3 regions of the Azospirillum sp. UENF 112521 genome follow, and region 1 is predicted to be linked to each of the others. Evidence: predicted binding sites of a transcription regulator. Region 1 holds the regulator's gene; each other region holds the start of a gene.
The links. Region 1 encodes LexA, which represses DNA repair genes until DNA is damaged. Its sites were predicted from a motif close to ATGTTCTANTTTGGTTC; they were not measured.
Positions count from the first base shown of each region.

Region 1 (5,619 bases):
CGCCGGCCGCTTCGTCCGCGAGGCCGGATTCGACTTCACGGCCGGTCAGGAGCTTCTGCCAAAGGGCCGGCGCCTGACCGCGCGCGACATCGCGCTGGCCGCCGGCGGCAACGTGCCTTGGCTGTCGGTCCATCGCCGGCCGCGCATCGCCGTGCTTGCCACCGGCGACGAGATCGCCCTGCCCGGCGACCCGCTGGGTCCGAGCCAGATCGTCAGCACCAATGCGCTTGGCCTCTGCGCCCTGGTGACCGCCCAGGGTGGGATCGCCCACAATCTGGGCGTCGCCAGGGACACGGCGGAGAGCGTGGCGGCACTGGCGAAGGGTGCGGCCGGTTGCGACCTGCTGGTCACCACCGGAGGGGCGGCACAGGGCGATTACGACCTCGTGCGCGATGTGCTTGCCGAACGCGGCGTGGCGCTGGAGGTGCAGACGGTGGCGATGCGTCCGGGCAAGGCGCTGATGTTCGGCCGTGCCGGGTCTGTGCCGCTGCTGGGATTGCCCGGCAACCCGGTGTCCACCGGCGTCACGGCGCTCCTGTTCCTCCGCCCGGTCCTGCGCGTGCTGCAGGGCCTGCCGCCGGAGGACGACCGTCTGCCGCTGCGCGCCCGCCTGACCGGCCCGTTGAGGGCCAACGACCGGCGCGAGGAGTATCTGCGCGCCACGCTGGCCGCCGGCCCGGACGGTGTCCTGACCGTGACACCCTTCGCCCGGCAGGACAGCGCCATCACCACCCTGTACGCCCAGGCCGATTGCCTGATCCCCCGCCCGCCCCATGCCGACCCGGAACCGGCCGGCGCGATGGTGACAGTGCTTCCTTTGACGGATGGGGCGCTCAGCATCTAGACTTCAGCAGAGCGCCTGAGCAGAGCGCCGGAACGGCCGGCTGGAACAGTTGAACATCACCCGGAAAACTGTTTCATGCCGTTCCAGATGTTCCCCTCAAGTTCTAAAAGATGCCGATGGAGGGCTTGACGCGCGGCAGGAACCAAACTAGAACATGGAGCAACGTTTAGTTTTTGTTCCATCTTCAGTCTGGCCGAGGCCGGGAGGCATCCATGCTCACGCGCAAGCAGCACGAATTGCTGCTGTTCATCCACGAACGGCTTGGCCAGGGCGGTGTCTCGCCGTCGTTCGACGAGATGAAGGACGCCCTGGGCCTGAAGTCCAAGTCGGGTATCCATCGCCTGATCACCGGGCTCGAGGAGCGCGGCTTCATCCGCCGCCTGCCCCACCGGGCCCGTGCGTTGGAGGTTCTGCGCCTTCCCGAGGGTCTCGACGCTTCCCGCAACCGGACCGCGGCTCCCAAGCCGAAGTTCCAGCCCAACGTCATCAAGGGCGATTTCGCCTTCGCCGGCCGCGACGCCGCTCCCCCCGCACCGACGCCGGCCGCCGCGAACGAGACGGTGCAGCTCCCGCTCTATGGCCGGATCGCCGCCGGTACGCCCATCGAGGCGCTGCGCGACAACAGCGCCTTCGTCGATGTCCCCGCCTCCATGCTGACCGGTGGCGACCATTATGCGCTGGAGGTTTCCGGCAACTCGATGATCGAGGCCGGCATCCTCGACCACGACACCATCGTCATCCAGCGCTGCGATGCGGCGGAGAACGGCACCATCGTCGTCGCTCTGGTGGACGAGGGCGAAGTGACGCTGAAGCGCCTGCGCCGCAAGGGCAACACCATCGCCCTGGAACCCGCCAACGCCGCCTATGAAACCCGCATCTTCGGCGCCGACCGCGTCCGCGTGCAGGGCAAGCTGGTCGGTCTCGTGCGCAAGTACTGAGCTTTTCGAGCCCAACCGCCGATCCTCTCCTCCGTCCCCGCGGCGGATGGGATCGGCGATGTCCAAGTTCCTCTCACTTTCCTCCGGTCCAGGGCCGATCTCCCCGCAGCCCGCGCACCGTCTCCACCGTCACCCCCTCGGCGGTCACCGTCAGCGTATGCGCGCCCTCATGGCGCAGGGTCCAGCGGTCCACCACCAGAATCCGCCCGGCAGCGCCGCGCCACCTCCGCCGTCACCACCGCATCAGCTGCCCCACAGTCCTCGTCCAGCGCATCCGGCAGCCGCGGCAACGCCACTGTCTTTCCCTGCACCCGGTACAGGCAGCCAAACGCGTCGCAGTCCAGCGACCGCCCTCCCCCGCTCCATCCCCCGTCGGCCGGCCAGGGATCGGCCACCGACCGCTCGCCATCGCGCTCCCGCCAGGTTTCGGTCATCCGGCCGCCGCCCTTGACCGATGCGCTCAGTCGTCCGTCCGGCAGCCTGACCGCCATCACCGTCCCGTCGCCGGCCACCAGCACATCCGGCCGCACCGCCAGCATCGGCGAGGCCAGCCCGGCCAGGACCGGCAGCATCCCCAGCCACCGCCACCAGCGCGTCCAAAGACAGAGCCAGATCCCTCCCATCACCAGCACCGCAAAGCCTTCCGCCGGCATCGCCGGCACGGTCAGCGAAGCCCAGGGGAGACGGCCGAAGAATTCCGCCGTCCAGATCACCGCCCGGTCGCCCCAGTTCATGGCGATCAGCGCCGGCGCCTCCAGTCCGAAGGGCAGCAGCGCGTAGGCGATCAGAACTCCACGGCATGACCCAGAAGGACGTGATGGGAATGGCGATCAGGTTCGACAGCACGCCATAGAAGGCGATCTGCTGGAAATGGAAGAGCGAGAAGGGCAAGGTCGCCAGCGTCGCCACCACGCTGGTCAGCAGGATCCCGCCGACATAGAACAGCCCGCGCACGATCCATCCCGCATCGCGCCGCCAGTCCGCCAGCCTGGCGCTGCCCTTCTCGAAGGCGGCGATCAGCGCCACCACCGCGGCAAAGGACATCTGGAAGCTCGGGCCCAGCATCCCCTCCGGATCCATCGCCATGGTGACCAGCCCGGCGAAGGCGACCAGCCGCATGCTCAACGGGTGACGGTCCAGCATGATCGCTCCCATCACCATGCCGGTCATCAGCACCGACCGCACCGTCGGCAGCGGCGCCCCGACCAGGAGCGTGTAGCCAAGCGCCGACAGGATGCCGAACAGCGCGGCGATCTTCTTGATCGGCCACCGCAGCGCGATGTAGGGCACCGACGCCAGCAACGCCCGCACGACATAGAACAGGATGCCGGCGGCGATGCCGACATGCAGGCCGGAGATCGACAGCAGATGCGCCAACCCGCTGTTGCGGAAGTCGTCCATCGTCGCTTCCGGGATGCCGAACTCCTCGCCGTTCAGCAGCGCCGTGGTGACGCTCGCCTCCACCGGGTCGCCGATGGCTGCCGCCACCCGCTCGGCAATCGCGCCGCGCGCCTTCTCGAAGGCGATGGCGACCGTGCTCCATCCCGTCACCGGCGGCGCCTCGACCAGTTCCGGCGCACCGGTGGCGAAGCCCGTGCCGCCCAGCCCCATGAACCAGGCCCGCCGCTGGAAGTCGAAGGCGCCTGGTTCGGCCGGCGCCTGCGGCGGCAGCAGCGTCGCCCGCAGCCGCACCACCGACCCGGGCGCTGGTGCCGGAAAGCGGTCCGACAGGCGGATGCGCACGGCGGCCGGCGTCCGTTCCGGCGCCAGCCTGCTGACGCTCACCTCCCGCAGTGTGATCCGCGTCGCGCCCGGCCGCCGTTCCACCGCCATCACCCGGCCGGTGACGGTCGCCCCGGCGATGCTGCGGCTCAGCACCGGTGCCGCCATGCGGATGGTGTGCGCCTGCGCCACCAGGAACCCCGCCGCCAGCATCAACAGCGCCATCGCCACACCGGTCATGGCGAACCATCGCCGCAGCGCCAGAACCAGCACCGCGCAGCCGCCGACCGCAGCCGCGCCAATCCACCAGTCGGGCTCCTGCCGCAGGCCGAAATAGAACGATACCCCCGCCCCGAAGGCGACGGGCAGCCACAGCACCCAGCGCTCGCCCTCCGCCTCCGCGAGCGCCACGAGTTGCCCACCCACGCGCGCCAGCAGGCGCCGCCAGCCTCCGCCGAGCGCCGGGGGGCCGTCGGTTTCCTCCTCCGGCCAGCCGGCGGCCGTCACCGGTAACGGATTCCGGGCGCAGCGATGCCACCCGCGAGCCCCTCAACGACCGTCCATGCGCGCATCGCATTGCCTCCAAGCCGGGTGGCTGTGTTAAACCACGGTGTCGAACCACCGGCGCATCATACCAGCGCCGAACCGGAAATTGAGAGACCGATGACCGTCGTCACCCGCTTCGCTCCGTCGCCGACCGGCTTTCTGCACATCGGCGGTGGCCGCACCGCCCTGTTCAACTGGCTGTACGCCCGCAACACCGGCGGTCAGTTCCTGCTGCGGATCGAAGACACCGACCGGCAACGGTCCACCGACGCGGCGGTGGACGCCATCATCGACGGGCTGAAGTGGCTGGGCCTGGATTGGGACGGCGATGCCGTCAGCCAGTTCGGGCGCAAGGACCGTCATGCCGAGGTCGCGCACCAGATGCTGGCCGCCGGCAAGGCCTATCGTTGCTATTGCAGCCCGGAAGAGCTGGAGGAGATGCGCGCCGCCCAGAAGGCCGCCGGCCAGCCGATGCGCTACGACGGCCGCTGGCGTGACCGTCCCGAGTCCGACGCCCCTCCGGGCGTGGCACCGGTGATCCGCCTGAAGGCGCCGCAGGAAGGCCAGACCGTCCTGAACGACCTCGTCCAGGGCGAGGTGACGGTGCAGAACGCCCAGCTCGACGACCTGATCCTGCTGCGCGCCGACGGCACGCCGACCTATCTGCTGGCGGTGGTGGTGGACGACCACGACATGGGCGTCACCCACGTCATCCGCGGCGACGATCATCTGACCAACACCTTCCGCCAGATCCAGATCTTCAATTCCATGGGTTGGGACCTGCCGCGCTTCGGCCATATCCCGCTCATCCACGGGCCGGACGGCGCCAAGCTGTCCAAGCGCCATGGCGCGCTGGGCGTCGATGCCTACCGCGACATGGGCTATCTGCCGGAGGCGGTCCGCAACTATCTGCTGCGGCTCGGCTGGTCGCACGGCGATGACGAGATCATCTCGACCGAACAGGCGATCGAGTGGTTCAACCTGGAGAGCATCGGCCGGTCGGCGTCGCGCTTCGACTTCGCCAAACTGGAGAATCTGAACGCCCATTATATGCGTCTGGCCGATGATTCCCGCCTGCTCGGCCTGATCGCCCCGAGGCTGGAGGCCGATCTCGGCCGCAACCTGTCCGAGGCGGAACGCGACCTTCTGACGCGGGCGATGAATGGGCTGAAGCAGCGCGCCCGCACTGTCGTCGATCTGGCCCAGAGCGCACGCTTCTACGTTGCGCCGCGGCCGCTCAGCTATGACGAAAAAGCAACCGCTCTGCTGGATGAAAAGGGCCGCACTCTGTTGAAGGAACTGGCGGCAGCCTTCGCCGCCGAGCCGGAATTCACCGCCGCCGCGCTCGAATCCCAGGTCCGCGCCTTCGCCGAGGCACGGGGCGAAAAGCTGGGCAAAGTGGCGCAGCCGCTGCGCGCCGCGCTGACCGGTTCGACGGTATCGCCGCCGATCTTCGAGGTGGCTGAACTGCTGGGTCGGGAAGCGACGCTTTCTCGCATCCGCGATGCAGCGGGTGCAGCATAATGGTCATTTCCGTGCGTTGCCATCGGGCAGCCATGGAACTATGCT
Region 1 covers NZ_JBSNCI010000002.1:1,226,795-1,232,413, reverse strand. The annotation lists gene ACWPN8_RS08125 (molybdopterin molybdotransferase MoeA) at 1-844, shown strand, start outside; gene lexA (transcriptional repressor LexA) at 1,057-1,782, shown strand; gene ACWPN8_RS08115 (ComEC/Rec2 family competence protein) at 2,026-4,011, opposite strand; gene gltX (glutamate--tRNA ligase) at 4,168-5,574, shown strand.

Region 2 (5,619 bases), 150 kb from region 1:
CAGCTGGGGCCTGTGGGACTATCAGCGCAACCCGAAATTCCCGATGATCGGCGGGGTACACGAGATCCGCAACTGGGAGATCAAGTGCGCCACCGCCGTGGCGCTGGGCTTCCTGCCGCTGGTGTTCTTCCTGTGGCGCCGCAGCGACCTGAAGATCGGCGGGCAAATCTTCTACGGCGCGCTGATCCAGGCGGTCGCCTCCGTGCTGGTCTTCACCGTCAGCGCCGCCTCGGCCGCCGGCCTCGCACTCACCACCGAAATCGCCTGGGGCCTGCTGATCTTCTGCCAGCTGGTGCTGTTCGCGGTCATGCTGATCGACGGCATGGAGCTGACCGAGGTCGTCTGGCAGCACAAGTTCAAGCGCAAGTTCATCCCCTGCTCCGCCGCCCCGCTGCCCAATGCGGCGAAGGTGTCGATCCATGTGCCCTGCTACAACGAGCCGCCGCACATGGTCATGCAGACGCTGGACGCGCTGGCCGCCCTCGATTACCCGAACTACGAAGTCCTGCTGCTGGACAACAACACCAAGGATCCGGCGGTCTGGCGGCCCATCGAGGAATATTGCAAGAAACTGGGGCCGAAGTTCCGCTTCTTCCACCTCGACAACTGGCCGGGCTTCAAGGCCGGCGCGCTGAACTTCGGTCTGGCGCAGACCGCCCCGGATGCCGAGCACATCGCCGTCATCGACAGCGACTATCAGGTCCATCCCGACTGGCTGAAGGCGACCATCCCGCACTTCAACCGGCCGGAGGTCGGCTTCGTCCAGTCGCCGCAGGATTATCGCGAGTGGGAACACGACCTGTTCCAGCGCATGACCAACTGGGAATATGCCGGCTTCTTCCACATCGGCATGATCCAGCGCAACGAGCGCAACGCGATCATCCAGCACGGCACCATGACCATCATCCGCAAGTCGGCCCTGGAAAAGGTCGGCCGCTGGGGCGAATGGTGCATCACCGAGGACGCCGACCTCGGCCTGCGCCTGTTCGAGCATGGCTATGAGGCCGTCTACATGCCGGAGAGCTACGGCAAGGGCCTCGTGCCCGACAGCTTCTCCGCCTACAAGACGCAGCGCTTCCGCTGGGCCTATGGTGCGGTGCAGATCCTGAAGCATCATTGGCGCCAGCTGTCGCCCGGTGCCAAGGAGCTGACCGCCGGCCAGAAGTATCACTTCATCACCGGCTGGCTGCCCTGGTTCGCCGACGCCGCCCACATGGTGTTCGGCATCGCCGGCATCCTGTGGTCCATCGGGCTGATGGCCTTCCCGAAATATTTCGAGTTCCCGCCCAACGTCTTCATGATCCCGACGCTCAGCGTCTTCGCCTTCAAGGTCGGCGCCTCGCTCTGGCTCTACGAGGCGCGGGTGAGGTGCGGCTTCTGGGACAAGGTCGGCGCGGCGGTGGCCGGCATGGCGTTGACCCACACGGTCGGCCGCGCCATGTGGCTCGGTATGTTCACGTCCGGCCGTCCCTTCGTCCGCACGCCGAAATGCGAGAACCAGCCGGCGCTGATGCAGGCCTTCCTGATGGCGCGGGAGGAACTGGTTCTGCTGGTGTCGCTGTGGGGAGCGGCGCTCGCCATCGTCATGGTCTTCGGCCATGAGAACCGCGACGCCTTCATGTGGTCGGGCCTGCTGGTGGTGCAGTCGCTGCCCTATCTGGCCGCCTTCATCACCGCACTGATCAACGTCTTCCCGACGCTGGGCTTCGGCAGGAACAAGCCGCAACCGGCCGACAATGCGGTGGCCAGCGCCGGCGACTGATGGTCATAGGCCGGCGCTTCGGCTTGGAAGGAAGCGCCGGCTCTGCCAGACTGGATCGCCAGGGGTAACCAGTCCCGGGAGGCGGCTCATGTCCGGCAATCTCACCTCCGGACGCGGCATCGGCCCACCGGAGTTCAGTGTCCGCACCACAGCCGGCGTCGAGCGGACCGGCAGCGCCACCGACCGCAACCACCGCCGCAACCCACGGCGGGAGCAGCAGGAGCGCGAGCAGGAGCGGCGCGACCAGAGCCCGCCCAACCCACAGCGCCGCCGCCTCTACGACCTGCTGTTCGATGAGGTCGACCAGTTCGAGGGGCTCGACGACGGGCAGCGCAGCCGGCTGAAGGACAATCTCCGCAGCCACCTGTCCCACCGTGCCGCTGCCCTTACCCCTCAGGCCGCAGCCAATTTCCCAGCCGGGCCGGTTCCCCATGACGAGGAAGCGCTGGCCGAGGCCCTGCTGAAGGACCCGGCGGCGCCGATCCCGGTCGATGCCGAGCACATCGTCCAGGCCGTCACCGCGGCAGCGCCGGCGCAGGATGCGGAAACCGCCCGGATGGCCGAACAGCTACGCGACTGCCTCTCCCGCAACACCGACCGCGCGCGCAAGGTGGCGGTCTATCTGCACCTGCTGCTGACGCTGGAGGGGGCGTTCCGGCCGCATGTGGTGATGGATGTGTAGGTGAGGGCATTCGCCAGCCGCCAAAAAACAGAAAGCCCCACCTTCCTTTCGGAAAGCGGGGCCTTTCGTCACGCATGACCGGACGGTGTCACTCCGGCGTGGAGGCTTCGCCGTCGGCTTCCGGGGTGCCCATCATCGCGTCGGCGACCAGACCGGCGTTGCCGCGGATCTTGGCCTCGATGGCGTCGGCCATCTCCGGGTTGTTGCGCAGATAGGTCTTGGCATTCTCGCGGCCCTGGCCGATGCGGGTGCCGTCATAGCTGAACCACGCGCCCGACTTGTCGACCACGCCGGCCTGGATGCCGAGGTCGAGCAGCTCGCCGACCTTCGACACGCCCTCGCCATACATGATGTCGAACTCGACCACCCGGAACGGCGGGGCCATCTTGTTCTTCACCACCTTGACGCGGGTCTGGTTGCCGACGACGGTGTCGCGGTCCTTGATCGAGCCGATGCGGCGGATGTCGAGGCGGACGGAGGCGTAGAACTTCAGCGCGTTGCCGCCGGTCGTCGTCTCCGGGTTGCCGAACATCACGCCGATCTTCAGGCGGATCTGGTTGATGAAGATCACCAGGCAGTTCGACTTGGAGATCGAGCCGGTCAGCTTGCGCAGGGCCTGGCTCATCAGGCGGGCGTGCAGGCCGACATGGCTGTCGCCCATCTCGCCTTCCAGTTCGGCGCGCGGCACCAGGGCCGCCACCGAGTCGACCACCAGCACGTCGATGGCGCCGGAGCGCACCAGCGTGTCGGCGATCTCCAGCGCCTGCTCGCCGGCATCCGGCTGGGAGATCAGCAGTTCGTCGATGTTGACGCCCAGCTTGCGGGCATAGGACGGGTCGAGCGCATGCTCCGCATCGACGAAGGCGCAGGTGCCGCCGGCCTTCTGGGCCTGCGCGATGGCGTGCAGGGCCAGCGTCGTCTTGCCCGAGCTTTCCGGCCCGTAGATTTCGACGATGCGGCCCTTCGGCAGGCCGCCGATGCCCAGCGCGATGTCGAGACCGAGCGAGCCGGTGGAAATCACCTCCGTCTCGACCAGGTTCTCCTTGGCGCCGAGCTTCATGATCGAGCCCTTGCCGAACGCGCGTTCGATCTGGCTCAGGGCGGCATCGAGCGCCTTCTGCTTGTCCATGGAATCCTTCTCGACCAAACGAAGCTGTGCGGACGACATGCCCGGTACCCCTCTCTTAGAACACACGGTCGGCGCTCTTGCAACGAGGCTGAATGTACTCTCTTCGTTCTCGTTTGCAAGCGCCGATGTTGCCGGTGCGTTCCTATTTTTCCGGGGTTGTCCAGGCTCGTTTTCGCGAACGAATTCGCTCCCCCATCCGCTGTCCCGGCTGCCCCTCACCGCCCGTCGCGGATGACCTCCTTCACCTTGGAGGCCAGCTGCTTCAGCGAGAAGGGCTTGGGCAGGAAATGGGCGACTTCGACGCCGTCGATCTCGCCCAGCCGGTCCTCGGCATAGCCGGAGATGAAGATGACCCGCATCTCCGGGCGCAGCCTGCGGACATGGCGGGCCAGCGTCGGCCCGTCCATCTGCGGCATCACCACGTCGGTGATCAGCAGGTCGATGGAGGCGCCGTTGGTCTCGATCTGCTGCAAGGCCGCCTCGCCGTTCTTGGCCTCCAGCACCTGATAGCCCTTGTTGCGCAGCGCGCGGGCGGAGAAGACGCGCACCGCATCCTCGTCCTCCACCAGCAGGATGATGCCGGTGCCGGTCAGGTCGCTGCCGCGCCGCTCGCGCGGCTCCGCCGTATCGACCGGACGCAGCTCGCCCTGGTGGTGGGGCAGCAGGATGGTGAAGGTGGTTCCCTCCCCCACGGCCGAATCGACCAGCACGAAGCCGCCGGTCTGCCGCACGATGCCGTAGACCGTCGACAGGCCGAGCCCGGTGCCCGACCCGACCTCCTTGGTCGTATAGAAGGGCTCGAAGATGCGCTGGAGATTCTCCCGCGCGATGCCGCAGCCGGTGTCGATCACCTCGATGGAGACATAACTGCCGGCCGGCACCGTCTCGTGCTCCCGCCGCTCCGGCTGGCTGACGACGTAGTTGGTGGTGTTGACGATCAGCTTGCCGCCGCCGGCCATGGCGTCGCGGGCATTGACCACCAGATTGATGATGACCTGCTCCAGCTGATTCTGGTCGACCTTGACCAGACCCAGGTCGCGGCCATGGATCATCTTCAGTTCGATGTTCTCGCCGATCAGCCGGCGCAGCAGGTTCGCCAGCTCCGCCAGCACGTCGGTCACGTTGATGACGCGCGGCTGAAGGGTCTGCTGGCGCGAGAAGGCCAGCAGCTGCCGCACGAGGTTGGCGGCGCGGTTGGCGTTCTGCTTGATCTGCATGATGTCGCTGAAGGACTGGTCGCCCGGCTTGTGCCGCAGCAGCAGCAGGTCGCAGAAGCCGATCATCGCCGTCAGCAGGTTGTTGAAGTCGTGCGCCACGCCGCCGGCCAGCTGGCCGACCGCCTGCATCTTCTGCGACTGGGCGAACTGGGCCTCCAGGCTCTTGCGCTCGGTCATGTCGATGAAGTGCAGGATCAGGCCGACACCGTCGCCGCGCGCCCCATCGCCCCTGGCACCATCGCCCCTGCTACCCTCGCCGCGGCCATCCGTCCGCACCGGGTTGGCGAGGCGCCGGGCATAGAGCTGGGCGGTCAGCTCGCGCCCGCCGGACAGCCGGACCTCCAGCGGGTGGGCCGGGTCGGCGCCGCCCTGCACCGACCGCAGCCGGGCGATCACCGCCTCGCGCTCCGCCGGAACGATCAGGTCGGCCATCGGGCGGTTGATGACGCTGCCGGACTCGCTGCCGATCAGCGCCAGGAAGGCCTCGTTGCATTCGGTCAGCTGCCCGGTCTCGTCGACGAGCGCGATGCCGATGGGCGCATCCTCGAAGAAGCGCTGGAACCGCTGCTCGGACTGGCGCAGCGCCTCCTGCCATTCCCGTTCCGGGGACAGGTCGCGCACCACCGACCGGGTGTGGATGGTGCCGTCGTCGGCCTGCACCACGCTCTGCGCCACCGCGACCTGGAACCGCCGGCTGCGCAGACCCACCATGGTCAGCTCGCCGCGCTGCTCGCCGCCGCCATGGTCGAACAGGTCGTAGGGGGCGGCGGACACCGGGGGAGCCGCCAGGATGCCGTGCAGCCGCGATTCACCGTCGGTCAGGTCGCCG
Region 2 covers NZ_JBSNCI010000002.1:1,074,110-1,079,728, reverse strand. The annotation lists gene ACWPN8_RS07420 (glycosyltransferase family 2 protein) at 1-1,762, shown strand, start outside; gene ACWPN8_RS07415 (hypothetical protein) at 1,851-2,444, shown strand; gene recA (recombinase RecA) at 2,533-3,612, opposite strand; gene ACWPN8_RS07405 (ATP-binding protein) at 3,789-5,619, opposite strand, start outside.
Region 2: recA (recombinase RecA) is a predicted target of LexA. The motif match lies at 3,666-3,682, and genes of this name have one in related genera.

Region 3 (5,619 bases), 860 kb from region 1:
ACCCCTTCGCCGGCCGTCATGCCTGTCTCCTTCCGTCCGTTGCGCCCGATCGCGCGGATCAACCGGATACCGGTCAGATTATTCCACAGGAAGGGCGTGCGGAAACGGTCCTTTCGTCCTGTCCGGCCAGTTGGCGACCAACGGGCGATCGGTTGGCGATCAGCCGGCGGTCAGCGCTGGGGCTTGTCTTCGCTGCTTTTCCCGGTGGCGCTCTTCTCGGCAGGAGGAGTCCCGTTCCCTGCCTTGTCCCCGGCGGCGGGGGGCGTGTCGGCCGCGCCGGCCGGCGGACGGGCAGGCTCGTTGGCGGCGCTGCCGAGCAGGCCGGCCTCGCGGTAGAAGCGCTCCGCCCCCGGATGCAGGGGAACCGAGACGTTGGCGACCGCGCGGGCGGGATCGAAATTGCGGCCCTGCGGATGCCCGTCGGCCAGGACGCGGCGGGTGTTCTCGTGCCACAGCGCGCGGACGACGCCATAGATCAGGTCGGGGTCGCGGTCGGCGCGGGTCAGCAGCTCCGCCCCCAGGCTCAGCGTCGGGGTGGGGGCGCTGCCGGGATAGGCGTTGGCCGGGATTTCCTGCTCGATGTAGAAGCGCTGGCCGCGCAGCAGCCGGTCGGCCGGCTCGCCGTCCAGCGGCACCAGACGGATCGGCACCCGCGCCGCCACGTCGCTGACCGCCGCCACCGGATAGCCGCCGACCATGAAGAAGCCGTCCAGTTCGCCCTTCGCCAGCCGGTCGGCCGCGGTGCCGGGCTTCAGGTAGAGCGGCGTGATCGTGCTTTCCGACAGTCCGTAGGCGTCCAGGATCAGCCGCGCCTCGACCAGAGTGCCGGAGCCTTCCTCGCCGACAGAGATGCTGCGGCCCTTCAGGTCGGCCATGCGGTCGATGAAGCCGTCGGAGCGGACGACGATCTGGATCGCCTCCGCATAGAGCATGCCGAGCGAGCGCAGCTCGGTGAAGGGGCGCTTGCCGGTGAAGCTGCCGGTGCCGCTGTAGGCCCAATAGGCGACGTCGGCCTGGGCGAACCCGGCCTCCACCGTGCCCGCCCGCAGCATCTCGACATTGTCGACCGAGCCGTTGCTGGCCTGCGCCACCACGATCAGGCCGGGGATGCCGCAGCTTCCGCCCTTGTCGCAGGGGCGCGAGCCCGGCGGGTTGGAGATGGCGTTGGCGATCAGCCCGCCGATCGGAAAATAGGTGCCGGAGGTGGTGCCGGTGCCGATGCGGAAATAGCGCAGATCCTGGGCGGTGGCCGGATTTCCAAGCAATCCGCCGCCCGGCAACGGGGCCAGGGCCACGCCTCCCATCAGCCCGCCCAGCAGATGGCGGCGGGTCAGGCCGAGGTGAGTCAGGCCGAGGTGAGGCAGGGGAGCCGCATCGGGATGCGGCCCGGCTCCCGGAGAGCGGAGCCCCGGTGAGGGTGGGCAGGCTTTGGCGGCTGCGCGGGACACCGGATCGTTCCGTTCGTCTGGCCCGTGCCTCCCAAGCGGGACGGGCGGGGAGGGGAGGTCGTGCCTTCAAAGATTTCCGCGCACCCCTGTCATTTCAAGGCGCATCCGGTCAAATCACGCCGACGAGGTCGAGAACGCCGGCGACTGCTACCGCACCGCCACACAAACGCACGGCCCGGTCCGACTCGGCCTGCGTCACCGCAATCGACAGACCCAGCCCGCCGCAGGCGACCAGCATCAACCCTGACGCGAAACCGGCCCAGTAGAGCGGCGGTCCCTGATGTGCATGGCCGTGGAACACCGCGGCGACCGCGGCGATCAGCACCGCCACCACCGCCGGCGCGCGCACCCCCAGCGCCACCAGCGACCCGACCACCACCAGCGAGGCGGCCAGTCCCGGCGCGGCATAGGGCAGCCGCACGCCCATCTGGGCGGCGAAGCCCGCCGCCAGCGCGGCGGTCACCGCGGCGGCCGGCACCTGCCACACCGCGGTGCCGCCGGCTTGTCCGGCCCACAGGCCGATGCCGAGGATGCCCAGCAGATGCTGCAGCACCCACACCGGCGTGGTCAGCCCGTTGCCGAAGGCCCCCGTCACCGTCGTCATGCGCCCGCATCCCCCCGTCCGTTCAGCTGTCTGTCCAGCTCCAGCTGCCGGTATGGCGGCTGAGCGGGGGCGGGGTCAAGCCGTCAGGACCGGCGCTGCCGGGGCGCGCAGGGTGGCCGCTACCGTGCCAGCGGGTCGCCGAACTGGCGCAGGTCGTTCTCGCGCCGCATCAGGTCGCGCTGGCCCAGCGGGTCGAGCCGGCCCATGGCGTCGTCGGTCCGCATGCGGTCGACCTCCGGCCTGATCAGGTCGCGCTTGAAGGCGTCGGTGGCGCTCTGGGACGAGGGCGGGGGCGGCACCGGGATCGGGCGCGGCGGCTGGGGCAGGGCGGCCGGGTCGGGCGGCGGCGACGAACTGCCGCGGCGGCGTTTCGGCGGCGGCTGGTCGGTGCCGTCCGGGTCGCGGCGCATCTGCCGGTCGTCGCTCTGGCTGTCGCTGGTTTTGCGGGACTGTGCCGTGGCGGCGGACCTGGAGCCGGTCCGCGACTGCTCCGCCTGGATCTGGCTCCAGGTTCTTCGCTCGCCCCCGCCGGGAACGACCGTCTGGTTGTAGACGGGTGGAAAGGCCTGGGCGCGGCCGGGATTGTCGTCGCGCAGGTCCGTCGGCGCGCAGGCGCTTGTCGCCAGCAGGAGAAGGAGCGGCGTCAGTCGAATGGCGAGCGATGGGAGAGGTGGGGTCATTGATGGAATGTCGGCATTGCTGATCGTTTCGGCAAGATGACCCCAAAGGAGGGACTCCCCTTGCAGCCAAGCCGGCGCTAAGATGTTCTTTGTTTGTTCCTGATTGTCGGGTTTCTTATGACGCATCCCCCTCCCCACCCGCCCTTGTCCCCCTCTCCCCCCGGGGAGAGGATCGGGGGAGAGGGGATTGTTCCGCCGGGCGGAGAGACCCAAGCGCCGCATCCTCGCTTTGTGGCTGCCGCGCCTGCCGACCGACGCGCGGGAACGGCTCATGCCGCCGGAGTTGCGCGCACGCCCCTTCGTCCTGCTGCGGACGGAGCGCCAGCGGCGGGTGGTGGTCGCGGTCAACCGGGCGGCGGCGATGCTGGGCATCGCTCCCGGCCATACCCTCAGCGATGCCCGTGCGCTGGAACCGGCGCTGGAGGTGGCGGAGGCGACGCCGGAGGCCGATGCGGCCCTGCTCGGCCGCATCGCCGACTGGGCGCGGCGCTACAGCCCCTGGACCGCGGCGGACGAGCCGGACGGGGTGGTGATCGACATCACCGGCTGCGCCCATCTCTTTGAGGGCGAGCCGGCGCTGGCCGCCGACCTCACCGGCCGGCTGCGCGCCGCCGGTTTCGCCGCCCGCGCCGCCATCGCCGACACCCCGGCCGCCGCCTGGGGGCTGGTGCGGTTCGGCAGTCCGGAGCAGCGGCGTCGCGAGGCGTTGGATGGTCTGCCGCTCGCCGCCCTGCGGCTGCCGGCGGAGATTGTGGAGGGGCTGCACGCGCTGGGCCTGCGCCGGATCGGCGACCTGCATGCCATGCCGCGGGCGGGGCTGGCGGCGCGGTTCGGAGCCAGGTTGATGCAACGGTACGATCAGGCCTTCGGCCGGCTGGACGAGCCGATCTCCCCGCGCCGGCCGGTGCCGGACCATCGCGAGCGCCTGACCTTCGCCGAGCCGATCGCCACGCCCGAATCGATTGCCGGGGCGCTGCGCCATCTGCTGGGGAGGCTATGCAAGGGGCTGGAGGCGGCAGGGCAGGGGGCGCGCCGGCTGCGGCTGGACGCCCACCGCACCGACCAGCGGGTGGACGACGACCCGCAGAGCCTGACGCTCGGCACCAGCCGCCCGGCGCGCGACCCGGCGGCGCTTGCCCGGCTGTTCGCCCCTCTGCTGGAACGGATCGAGCCGGGGCCGGGGCTGGAAACCCTGGTGCTGTCGGCGACGGAGACGGGACCGCTGTCCGCCGTCCAGACCGCAATCGACGGGGAGGAGGGCGGTGAGGAAGGCAATGACGACAAGTTGGCCGAGCTGGTCGACCGGCTGGCGCTGCGGCTGGGGGAACGGGCGGTGCTGCGGCTGGTGCCGCGGGAAAGCTGGCTGCCGGAGCGCTGCGTGGCGCCGCATCCGCCGATGGAGCGCCTGCCGGCGCCGAAGCCTTGGCCGGCCGGGCAGGTGCGCCCCTTGCGCCTGCTGACCCCGCCCGAGCCGGTGGAGGCCACCGCCCCGCTGCCCGACGACCCGCCGCTGCTGTTCGTCTGGCGCGGCGTGCCACACCGTGTGCGCCGGGCCGAGGGGCCGGAGCGGATCGAATGCGAATGGTGGCGCGGGCAAGGATCGCTGGGGCTGGCGGTGCGCGACTACTACCGGGTCGAGGATGACGGCGGCCGGCGCTTCTGGCTGTTCCGCGCCGGCCTGTACCGGCCCGACGAGCCCCCGCGTTGGTTCCTGCACGGGTTCTTGGGGTGAGGCGCCGGGACGCCGCCCGCTCACCCCGCCCGCTCACCCCGCCCGGTCGAGCTGCTTCAGGAAGGCGATGTAGCGGTTGATGTCCTCCATGCGCCGGGCATGGTCGTTCATGTCGGACAGGCGGTCTTCGATGGCCTTCTGGGCGCCCTCCACCTCGTCGATCACCGCATGGATGTCGGTCTGCAACTCCTGCGAGGCGGTGGCGGCTTCGTCCATGCGGGCGCTGGTGTCGTCGAGCTGGCCGCCGACGGAGCGGACGGAGGTCACCACCTGGTCGATGGCGCGGCGGGTGTCGGCCAGCGTCTGCTTGGTGTCGTTGGCCAGCTTGCGCACTTCGGCCGCCACCACGGCGAAGCCCTTGCCCGCCTCGCCGGCGCGGGCGGCCTCGATGGTGGCGTTCAGCGCCAGCAGGTTGGTCTGGCTGGCGATGCCGTCGATCACCGCCAGCACCTTCTCGATGCTCTTCACCACGGTGGACAGCTGGTTGAATTCGCGGACCAGCGCCTCCTTGCGGTCGGCGTGGCCGTCGAACAGGGTGGCGTGGCGGTTCAGCGTCGCCTCGATCGCCGACATCGAGCCGCCGATGCGCGCGGCATAGCTGGCGGTCTCCTGCACGCCGCCAGTCAGCGTCACCAGCGCGTCGAGATAGCTGTGCATCCGTTCGATCACGCTGTTGCGGATGCGGCTCAGCAGCTCCAGCCGGTTGTAGCGGGTGGCGATGAAATAGCTCTGGAACCGGGCGTAATGCACCGCGAACCGGTCGACCATGTCGTCGCTGAACGCGGCGCCGGGCGGCACCTCGAAGAACATCAGTGCGGACAGGGTCTGGTTGATGTTGATGCCCAGCAGCTCGCCGAAGGTGGAGAAGCCGGCGGCGGCCAGCCCGTCGAAGGCATGGACGCGCGACAGCTGGTCGGGGTTGTTCAGCCGGCGCAGGATGCAGTCGTTCAGGATGGCGCCGAGGGGACGCGGCTTGCCGCGCAGATAGGCCGAGAGGTCGTCCTCGGTCTGGCGGACGAAATCGGTCGCCTCCACCAGGCACAGCGAATCGCCGGGATTGACGTCGCAGTAGAAGGCGACCTCCCCCTTCTCGAAATCGAAGCCGGAGATGGAGCGGACGAACAGCTCCCCCTCCATCTCGATGGCAAAGGTGTT
Region 3 covers NZ_JBSNCI010000002.1:364,232-369,850, forward strand. The annotation lists gene ACWPN8_RS03895 (GNAT family N-acetyltransferase) at 1-20, opposite strand, end outside; gene ACWPN8_RS03900 (TAXI family TRAP transporter solute-binding subunit) at 171-1,448, opposite strand; gene ACWPN8_RS03905 (HupE/UreJ family protein) at 1,558-2,052, opposite strand; gene ACWPN8_RS03910 (hypothetical protein) at 2,172-2,732, opposite strand; gene ACWPN8_RS03915 (Y-family DNA polymerase) at 2,920-4,464, shown strand; gene ACWPN8_RS03920 (methyl-accepting chemotaxis protein) at 4,498-5,619, opposite strand, start outside.
Region 3: ACWPN8_RS03915 (Y-family DNA polymerase) is a predicted target of LexA. The motif match lies at 2,815-2,831, and genes of this name have one in related genera.